2 regions of the Aquisalimonas sp. APHAB1-3 genome follow, and region 2 is predicted to be linked to the other one. Evidence: predicted binding sites of a transcription regulator. Region 2 holds the regulator's gene; the other holds the start of a gene.
The links. The regulator sigma-54, encoded in region 2, starts transcription at its own class of promoters, with help from an activator protein. The targets are predictions, from matches to a motif close to TGGCANGNTNCNTGCTT.
Positions count from the first base shown of each region.

Region 1: glnK (P-II family nitrogen regulator) is a predicted target of sigma-54. The motif match lies at 2,311-2,327, and genes of this name have one in related genera.

Region 1 is NZ_JBLWFT010000004.1:162,592-166,800, reverse strand. Features, by position in the region: gene ACNSTU_RS09015 (adenosine deaminase) at 1-402, shown strand, start outside; gene ACNSTU_RS09010 (ammonium transporter) at 587-1,813, opposite strand; gene glnK (P-II family nitrogen regulator) at 1,847-2,185, opposite strand; gene ubiK (ubiquinone biosynthesis accessory factor UbiK) at 2,471-2,740, shown strand; gene ACNSTU_RS08995 (YifB family Mg chelatase-like AAA ATPase) at 2,787-4,209, shown strand, end outside.
Region 2 is NZ_JBLWFT010000009.1:27,047-31,255, reverse strand. Features, by position in the region: gene lptC (LPS export ABC transporter periplasmic protein LptC) at 1-309, shown strand, start outside; gene lptA (lipopolysaccharide transport periplasmic protein LptA) at 293-847, shown strand; gene lptB (LPS export ABC transporter ATP-binding protein) at 844-1,569, shown strand; gene ACNSTU_RS13040 (RNA polymerase factor sigma-54) at 1,723-3,303, shown strand; gene hpf (ribosome hibernation-promoting factor, HPF/YfiA family) at 3,352-3,690, shown strand; gene ptsN (PTS IIA-like nitrogen regulatory protein PtsN) at 3,769-4,209, shown strand, end outside.

The sequences.
Region 1 (4,209 bases), on a different contig from region 2:
GGACCGCCGGACTACATCCGCCAGGCCCTGGATATTCTGCGCGTGGAGCGCGTCGACCACGGCGTGCAATGCACCGGCGACCCGGAACTGGTGGAGCGGCTGGCCGACAGCGGCATCTGCCTGACCGTGTGCCCGCTGGCCAACGTCAAGCTGCGGGTATTCGATACCATCGACGACCACAACCTTCCGCGGCTGCTGGAGGCGGGCCTCAACGTCACCGTGAACTCGGACGATCCCGCCTACTTCGGCGGCTACATGACCGCCAACATGACCGCCGTGGCCGAAGCCTTTGACCTGAGCCGGGACACCCTGTGCGGATTCACCCGCAACGCCATCGACGCGGCGTTCATCGGCGATGATCGACGGCGGGAGCTGCACGGCATACTGGATCGGGCAGCGTGAGGCGCTGGCTAGCGGATCCTCGGCCATGGTGGACCTGAAGGTCCACCCTACAGCGGCACCGGACCGCCAACGATGCTCCCGTAGGGTGGACCTTCAGGTCCACCGAGGCCGGGCGAATTCCTTCCCGTAAACGAAAAACGGGCGCCCGATGGGCGCCCGTTCTGTGTTGCAACTGTGTTGTCGCTTACTTCTGGCCGGTGGAGACGAACTCCGGATAGGCCTCCATGCCGCACTCGAGCATGTCCAGACCGTTCTCCTCGTCTTCCTCGCTGGCACGGATGCCCATGGTGAACTTGAGCGCGAGCCAGACCGCGGCACTGGCGATGAACACGAAGCCGAAGATGGCGATCAGGCCGATCAGCTGCGTGCCCAGGTTCGCCTCCGGCACCGACAGGAGCACTGCCAGCACACCCCAGATCCCGCAGGTACCGTGCACGGAGATGGCACCGACCGGGTCATCGATCTTGAGCTTGTCCAGGCCGATGATGGAGAACACCACGATCACGCCGCCGATCGCCCCGATGAGCACGGCCAGCAGCGGGGCCGGCGAATCCGGCGCGGCAGTGATGGACACCAGGCCGCCCAGGGCGCCGTTGAGCACCATTGTGAGATCGGCCTTGCCAAACAGGATCTTGGAAGTGATCAGAGCGGCCACGACACCGGCTGCCGCGGCGAAGTTGGTGTTCATGAACACCGTGGCCACGGCGTTCGCAGAGCCTTCGGACGCAACCGCCAGCTCCGAACCACCATTGAAGCCGAACCAGCCCATCCACAGGATGAACGTGCCCAGCGTCGCCAGCGGCAGATTGCCACCCGGGATCGCGCGGATCTTGCCGTCCTTGGTGTACTTGCCTTTGCGGGCCCCGAGGATCAGCACACCCGCCAGCGCCGCCGTGGCGCCCGCCATGTGGACGATGGCGGAACCGGCGTAGTCGGTGTAGCCGAGCTGATCCAGCCAGCCACCGCCCCAGGTCCACAGACCCTGAATCGGATAGATGAAACCGGTCATGACCACGGCAAACAGCAGGAAGGCCCCGAGTTTCATCCGCTCGGCCACGGCCCCGGAGACGATGGACATGGCGGTCGCCACGAACACCACCTGGAAGAAGAAGTCAGAGTAGTACGAGAAGCCGTCTTCGGTGGTGTGCGGCTCACTGCCGGGCAGGAAGAAGCTCAGCGACGGGAACACGCCGCCCCCGCTCTCGTACATGAGATTCCAGCCCACCAGCAGGTACATCATCACCGCCACGGAGTAGAGCGTGATGTTCTTGGTGAGAATCTCCACGGTGTTCTTGGAGCGCACCAGGCCCGCTTCGAGCATCGAGAAGCCGGCCGCCATCCACATCACAAGCACGCCCGAGAGCAGAAAGTAGAAGGTATCCAGCGCATACGCGAGTTCAGTAACTTCCATCGTTATTATCCTCTTGGTTGCACGGGCCGCCGGTTAAAGCGCGTCCTTGTCGGTCTCACCGGTACGGATTCGGATCGCCTTCTCCAGTTCGAAGACGAAGATCTTGCCGTCGCCGATCTTCCCGGTGTTCGCGGCCTTGGAGATGGCCTCGATGGTGCGATCGGTGAGATCGTCCTGAACCGCCGCCTCGATCTTCACCTTGGGGAGAAAATCGACGACGTACTCGGCGCCGCGATACAGCTCCGTGTGCCCTTTCTGCCGCCCGAAGCCCTTCACTTCGGTGACGGTAATGCCCTGCACGCCGATCTCGGACAGTGCTTCGCGCACGTCGTCCAGCTTGAACGGCTTGATGATTGCGGTAACGAGTTTCATTCCCGGCTACTCCCTGAAAACCGGTCCGGATTCTCCGGACCCTGGTACGGTTTCCCCCGCGCAGGCGGGGCTCCCTGCGGACAGGCTTCATAAACCGGCCGCCCGCATCGGACTCGACAGGGCTTGAGCATTTCCCGTGCCACTTGTTGTTTATGCCGGTAATTCATGTTGTTATTGGCTCCAGAACGCTGATTCCGGCGGCACCGCACCAACGGCACGCCCCGATTCGGTGCATTTCGCACTGAATCGGGGCGCACACAGACCAGTGATCATCAGGAGTGCACGATGCTCGACCCGAAATCGCTCGATGAGATGGCGCGCAAATTCGCGGCCAACCTGCCTCCCGGCCTGCGGGAGTTCCAGCAGGAGATGGAGCGGAACTTCCGGACCACCATGCAGAGCACCTTCAATCGCCTGGATCTGGTCACGCGGGAGGAGTTCGACGCCCAGTCCAAGGTGCTCGCCCGCACGCGCGCCCAGCTGGAAGCGCTGGAAGAACGTGTCGCGGCGCTGGAAGGGCGCACCGGCGGCGAAGACCAGGCCGGAGAGAGCTGAACCCAACGCCGCGCCCTGACGCGCGGCACGCCCAGGGACGGGACACATGACACTTGCAGTGGTATACGGCCGCGCGGGCCTTGGCGTGGATGCACCGCTGGTGGATATCGAAGTCCACCTCGCCAACGGCCTGCCGTCGGTCTCCATCGTCGGGCTGCCCGAGACCGCGGTGAAGGAAAGCCGCGACCGGGTTCGCAGCGCCATTCTCAACAGCGGGTTCGAGTTCCCGACCCGGCGCATCACCATCAACCTGGCACCAGCGGACCTCCCCAAGGAGGGTGGTCGCTTCGACCTGCCCATTGCCATCGGCATTCTCGCCGCATCCGGACAGATCCCCCGGGACCGGCTGGCACACTGGGAGTTCGCCGGCGAGCTGGCGCTGACGGGCACCCTCCGGCCCGTGCGCGGGTGCCTGCCCGTTGCGGTGCAGGCCCGGCGGGCGGGGCGCGCGCTGGCGGTCCCCGCCGACAACGCGCCGGAGGCGGCACTGGTCCACCCCGAGGCCAGCTATGGGGCCGCGCACCTGCTGGACATCACCGGACACATTGCGGGCACGGCTCTACTCGAGCCGGCCCGGGCCGAGGTGCCGGCGGTCACCGCCGATGCACCACCGGACCTGGCCGACGTCCGCGGGCAGTGCGGTGCCCGGCGCGCGCTGGAGATCGCCGCCGCCGGCGGTCACTCCATCCTGTTGAGCGGCCCTCCGGGCACGGGCAAGAGCATGCTCGCCGCGCGCATGCCGGGGATACTGCCGCCCATGACCGATGACGAGTGCCTGGAAACCGCGGCCGTGCTCTCGCTCACACGCTCGGGCTTTGCCCCGGCGGACTGGGGCCGACGCCCGTTCCGCTCGCCCCACCACTCCGCCTCCCATACCGCGCTGGCGGGCGGCGGCTCCCGCCCGCGTCCGGGTGAGATCTCGATGGCTCACAACGGCGTGCTGTTTCTGGATGAACTGCCGGAGTTCGGGCGTCACGCGCTGGAGGTGCTACGGGAGCCGCTGGAGAACGGCCGCGTCAGCATTTCCCGGGCCGCCGCCCAGGTGGAATACCCCGCCCGCTTCCAGCTGGTCACGGCCATGAACCCCTGCCCCTGCGGCTACCTGGGCGATCCGGTGCACGCCTGCCAATGCACACCGGATCAGGTGGCGCGCTACCGCGGCCGCATCTCCGGGCCGCTGCTGGACCGCATCGACATGCAGATCAGCGTGCCACGGCTGCGTCCGGCCGAGCTGCAGCAGGCGGAACCGGGGGAGGCGTCAGCCGCCGTGCGGGAGCGGGTCTGTGCGGCGCGGGCGTTCCGGGTCGCGGAGAGCGGTGCCGCCAGCGCCGCGCTGGGGCCCGACACCATCGACGCGGCCTGCGCCATCGGCAAGACCGAAGCACAATTCCTCACCAATGCCATGGAGCGGCTCGGGCTGTCGGCACGGGCGTACCACCGGTTGCTGCGCGTCGCCCGCACCATCGCCG
Region 2 (4,209 bases):
TTCGTCGAGTCCGGCGAACCGTGGCATCTGCGCGCGGAACGTGGCCGGGCCACGAACAACGTCGAGAACGTCCACCTTCAGGGTGAGGTGGAGATTCGGCGCGCCGGCGGCAGCGACAACCTGCCCGCCAACGTGGATACCAGCGAGGTTCACCTGGAACCCGAGCGCCGGTACGCGGAAACGGACCGTCATGCCGTCTACTGGCGCGATGGCGCGCGTATCGAGGGTGTCGGCGTGCGCGCGTATCTCGACCGGGAACTGGTGGAACTGCTGTCCGAGGTGAGAGGTCGTTATGACGTACCCGAGTAACCCTGCAGCCCGCAACAGGAGACAGACGCGGCCGGCACTGCTCCTTGCGGCCCTGCTGTTCCTGCTCGGCATTGGCAGCGCCCAGGCCGAGCCCATCGACCTGGACGCGGACAACGCCGAGATCGACAACGCCCGCGGCGTCAGCGTGTACACCGGCAACGTGGTGCTCACCCGCGGCCCGAGGCGCATTACCGGGGACCGCATGACCGTCCACCTGCGGGAAGATGACGGTGGCAACCAGGCCCTGGACCATGTGGTGGTGGAAGGTGAACCCGCCGTCTACAACCAGCGCGGTGGCGATGACCGCCGCGCCATCGAGGCCGAAGCGCCGCGCATGGAGTACTACGCCACCGGGCCCGAACGGGTCATCCTGCTGGAGGGCGCGCGGCTGACCCAGGGGCGGAACACGTTCACCGGCGAGCGCATCGAGTATGAAGTGGTTGCCGACCTGGTGCATGCACGGGGTGAGCCCGAGACCGGACGTCGCGTGCAGATCCGGCTGTTCCCCGACGACGAGGACAACGGAGACGACGAGTGAGCCTGCTGCGCACCGAGAACCTGGTGAAGACCTACCGCCGCAAGACCGTCGTCCACGGCGCATCACTGGAAGTCTCCAGCGGCGAGGTGGTCGGGCTGCTCGGCCCCAACGGCGCAGGCAAGACCACATGCTTCTACATGGTGGTCGGCCTGGTACAGGCCGACGGCGGGCGCATCGAGCTGGACGGCAACGACATCACCGACCTGCCCATGCACATACGTGCCCGCCGCGGCGTCGGGTATCTGCCCCAGGAAGCATCGATCTTCCGCAAGCTCACCGTAATGGACAACCTGCTGGCCATCCTCGAGACCCGCCCCGAACTGAATCGCAAGCAGCGCCGGGAGCGCGCCCGGGAGCTGCTGGACGAATTCAACGTCGGCCACCTCCACGACCAGAACGGCATCAGTCTCTCCGGCGGCGAACGCCGGCGTGTCGAGATCGCCCGGGCACTGGCCGCCAACCCGCAGTTCATCCTGCTGGACGAGCCCTTTGCCGGCGTCGACCCGATCTCCGTGCTCGATATCCAGGAAATCATCCGCCACCTGGCGGACCGGGAGATCGGCGTGCTGATCACCGACCACAACGTGCGCGAGACGCTCGGCATCTGCCAGCGCGCCTACATCCTTGCCCAGGGCGAGGTCATCGCTCGCGGCAGTTCGGAGGAAGTCCTGGCGAACAGGCAGGTCCGCGAGGTGTACCTGGGTGAACACTTCCGCCTGTGACCACGCTCCGTAGCACTTTCGCTCAGCCCACGCAAGTATCGGGCCAATGTTCTAACCAGCGACAGAGTCAGTTACGATAGGGTTATCAACCCACTCGTATGCAGGCCTGGCCTGACCCGCGGCCCGAGGGGCGGCAGGAGAGAGGCATCGCCAATGAAACAGTCGCTGCAGCTACGTCTCGGTCAGCAGCTCACCATGACGCCGCAGCTCCAGCAGGCCATCAAGCTGCTGCAGCTGTCGACCCTGGAGCTGCGCACGGAAATCCAGCAGGCGCTGGATTCCAACCTGATGCTGGAGCCCGCCGACGAGCTTGACGAGGGCGACGAGGCGGTCACCGAAACCGACCGCAGCGATGACGGTAACGACGCCGGCTCCGAGCAGCACGACGGGGAAGCCGCGACCAGCGACGGCGAGTCCGCCGGCAGCGACACCACGGACACCGACACCGCGCCGGACGTGGCCGACACGGTGGACGATCACGACGGCGCCGAAGACAAGTCAGCCAGCGACCAGAGCGACATCCCAGACGACCTGCCCCTGGACTCCGACTGGAACGACATCTACGACGGCAGCACCGCATACAGCGCCCCCGGCGGGGACGATGAGCAGCGCGAGGCGTGGGAGAATCGCACCGCCGGCGATGGCGGCGGCCTGCATGACCACCTGTTGTGGCAGGCACAACTCTCCCATTTCAGTGAGCGCGACATGGCCATCGCCGAGGCCATCATCGACGGCGTGCGCGACGACGGCTACCTCGGCGTCACCGTGGACGAGATCTGCGAATCGGTGACCGACGGCGACGAACCGGTCGAACCTGACGAGGTGGAGGCCGTCCGCCACCTGATCCAGCGGTTCGACCCCCTGGGCGTGGCCTCCCTGGACCCGCGCGAAGCACTGCTGGTGCAGCTGGAACAGTTCCCGGACGACACCCCCTGGCTCGCCGAAGCGCGTCTGCTGGTGGACAAGCACCTGGACCTCCTCGGCAGCCGCCAGCTCGGGCCTCTCACCCGCAAGCTCAAGGTCACCCAGGAAGAGTTCGGCCAGGTGCTGGAGTTGGTCCGCACCCTGGACCCTCGGCCCGGCTCCCAGATCGGCACGCCCACAGCCGAGTACGTGGTCCCCGACGTCTATGTGCGCAAGGAGCGCGGTGCCTGGCGGGTGGAGCTCAACCCCGAGGCGTCACCGAAGATCCGCGTCAACAGTTACTACGCGGGCCTGGTCCGGCGCGGCGACCAGGGCAACGACAATGCCACCATGCGTCAGCATCTGCAGGAGGCGCGCTGGTTCATCAAGAGCCTGAAGAGCCGCAACGAGACTCTCCTTAAGGTCGCGACCTGCATCGTCAATCACCAGCAGGAATTCCTGGAGCAGGGCGAGGAAGCCATGAAGCCGCTGGTGCTGCGCGAGGTGGCGGAAGAGGTGGAGATGCACGAGTCCACCATCTCCCGGATCACCACGCAGAAGTACATGTACACGCCGCGCGGCACGTTCGAGTTCAAGTACTTCTTCTCCAGCCACGTGCATACCGTGGATGGACAGGAGTGCTCGGCGACCTCTATCCGCGCCCGGATTCGCCGGCTGATCGCCGAAGAGGACGCCCGCAAGCCCCTCAGTGACAGCAAACTGGCCGAAATCCTGAAAAATGAAGGAATCGATGTGGCGCGAAGGACAGTGGCAAAGTATCGTGAATCCATGTCCATTGCCTCGTCGAACGAACGAAAAAGGATTGCCTGAGGCAACAAGGGGTTCGCCGTTTCCGGCTCTCATTCGGGAGGAGTCTCTATGCAGATCGACATCACCGGGCACCATGTGGATCTCACTGAAGCACTGCGCGACTACGTGCATTCCAAGATGGACAAGCTGGAGCGCCACTTCGACAACGTGGTGAACGTCCACGTGATTCTGACGGTGGAGAAGCTGCGTCAGAAGGCGGAGGCCACCATGCTGCTCAGCGGCGCCAAGCTCTACGCTGATGCCAGCGCCGAAGACATGTATGCTGCCATCGACGGACTGATCGACAAGCTCGACCGGCAGGTGAAGAAGCACAAGGAGAAGGTCACTGACCACCGGCGCAACGAAGGCGCCCAGGCCAAGGCCCAGGGAGAGGGTGACGAGGACTGAACAGCGCGGAGCGGCGGTCGCCAGCGAGGGACCGCCGCCGACTTCCGAATCCGCAGACACGACCCTGCGTGGACAAGCATGATCAAGATTGCCGACCTAATCACACCGGAGCGCATCGCCTGCGACATCCAGGTGACCAGCAAGAAGCGGGGCCTGGAACTCCTCAGCGATATGGTGGCCGACTCCGACTCCGCCCTGCCGGCCAACGCCATCTTCGACAAGCTGATCAGCCGCGAGAAACTCGGCAGTACCGGGCTCGGTCACGGCGTCGCCTTGCCCCACGCCCGCATGGACGGCAATGACTCGGCCACCGCCGCCTTCATCCGCACCAGCGAGGCCATCGATTTCGACGCCTTCGACAACGAACCCGTCGATCTCCTGTTCGCCTTGGTTGTACCCGAGCACTTCACCGACGAACACCTCCAGATTCTCGCCCGGCTCGCCGAAATGTTCAGCGACCAGCCCCTGTGCCGTAGGCTCCGCGACGCCCGCGATGCCGATGCCGTCTATGAGCTGCTC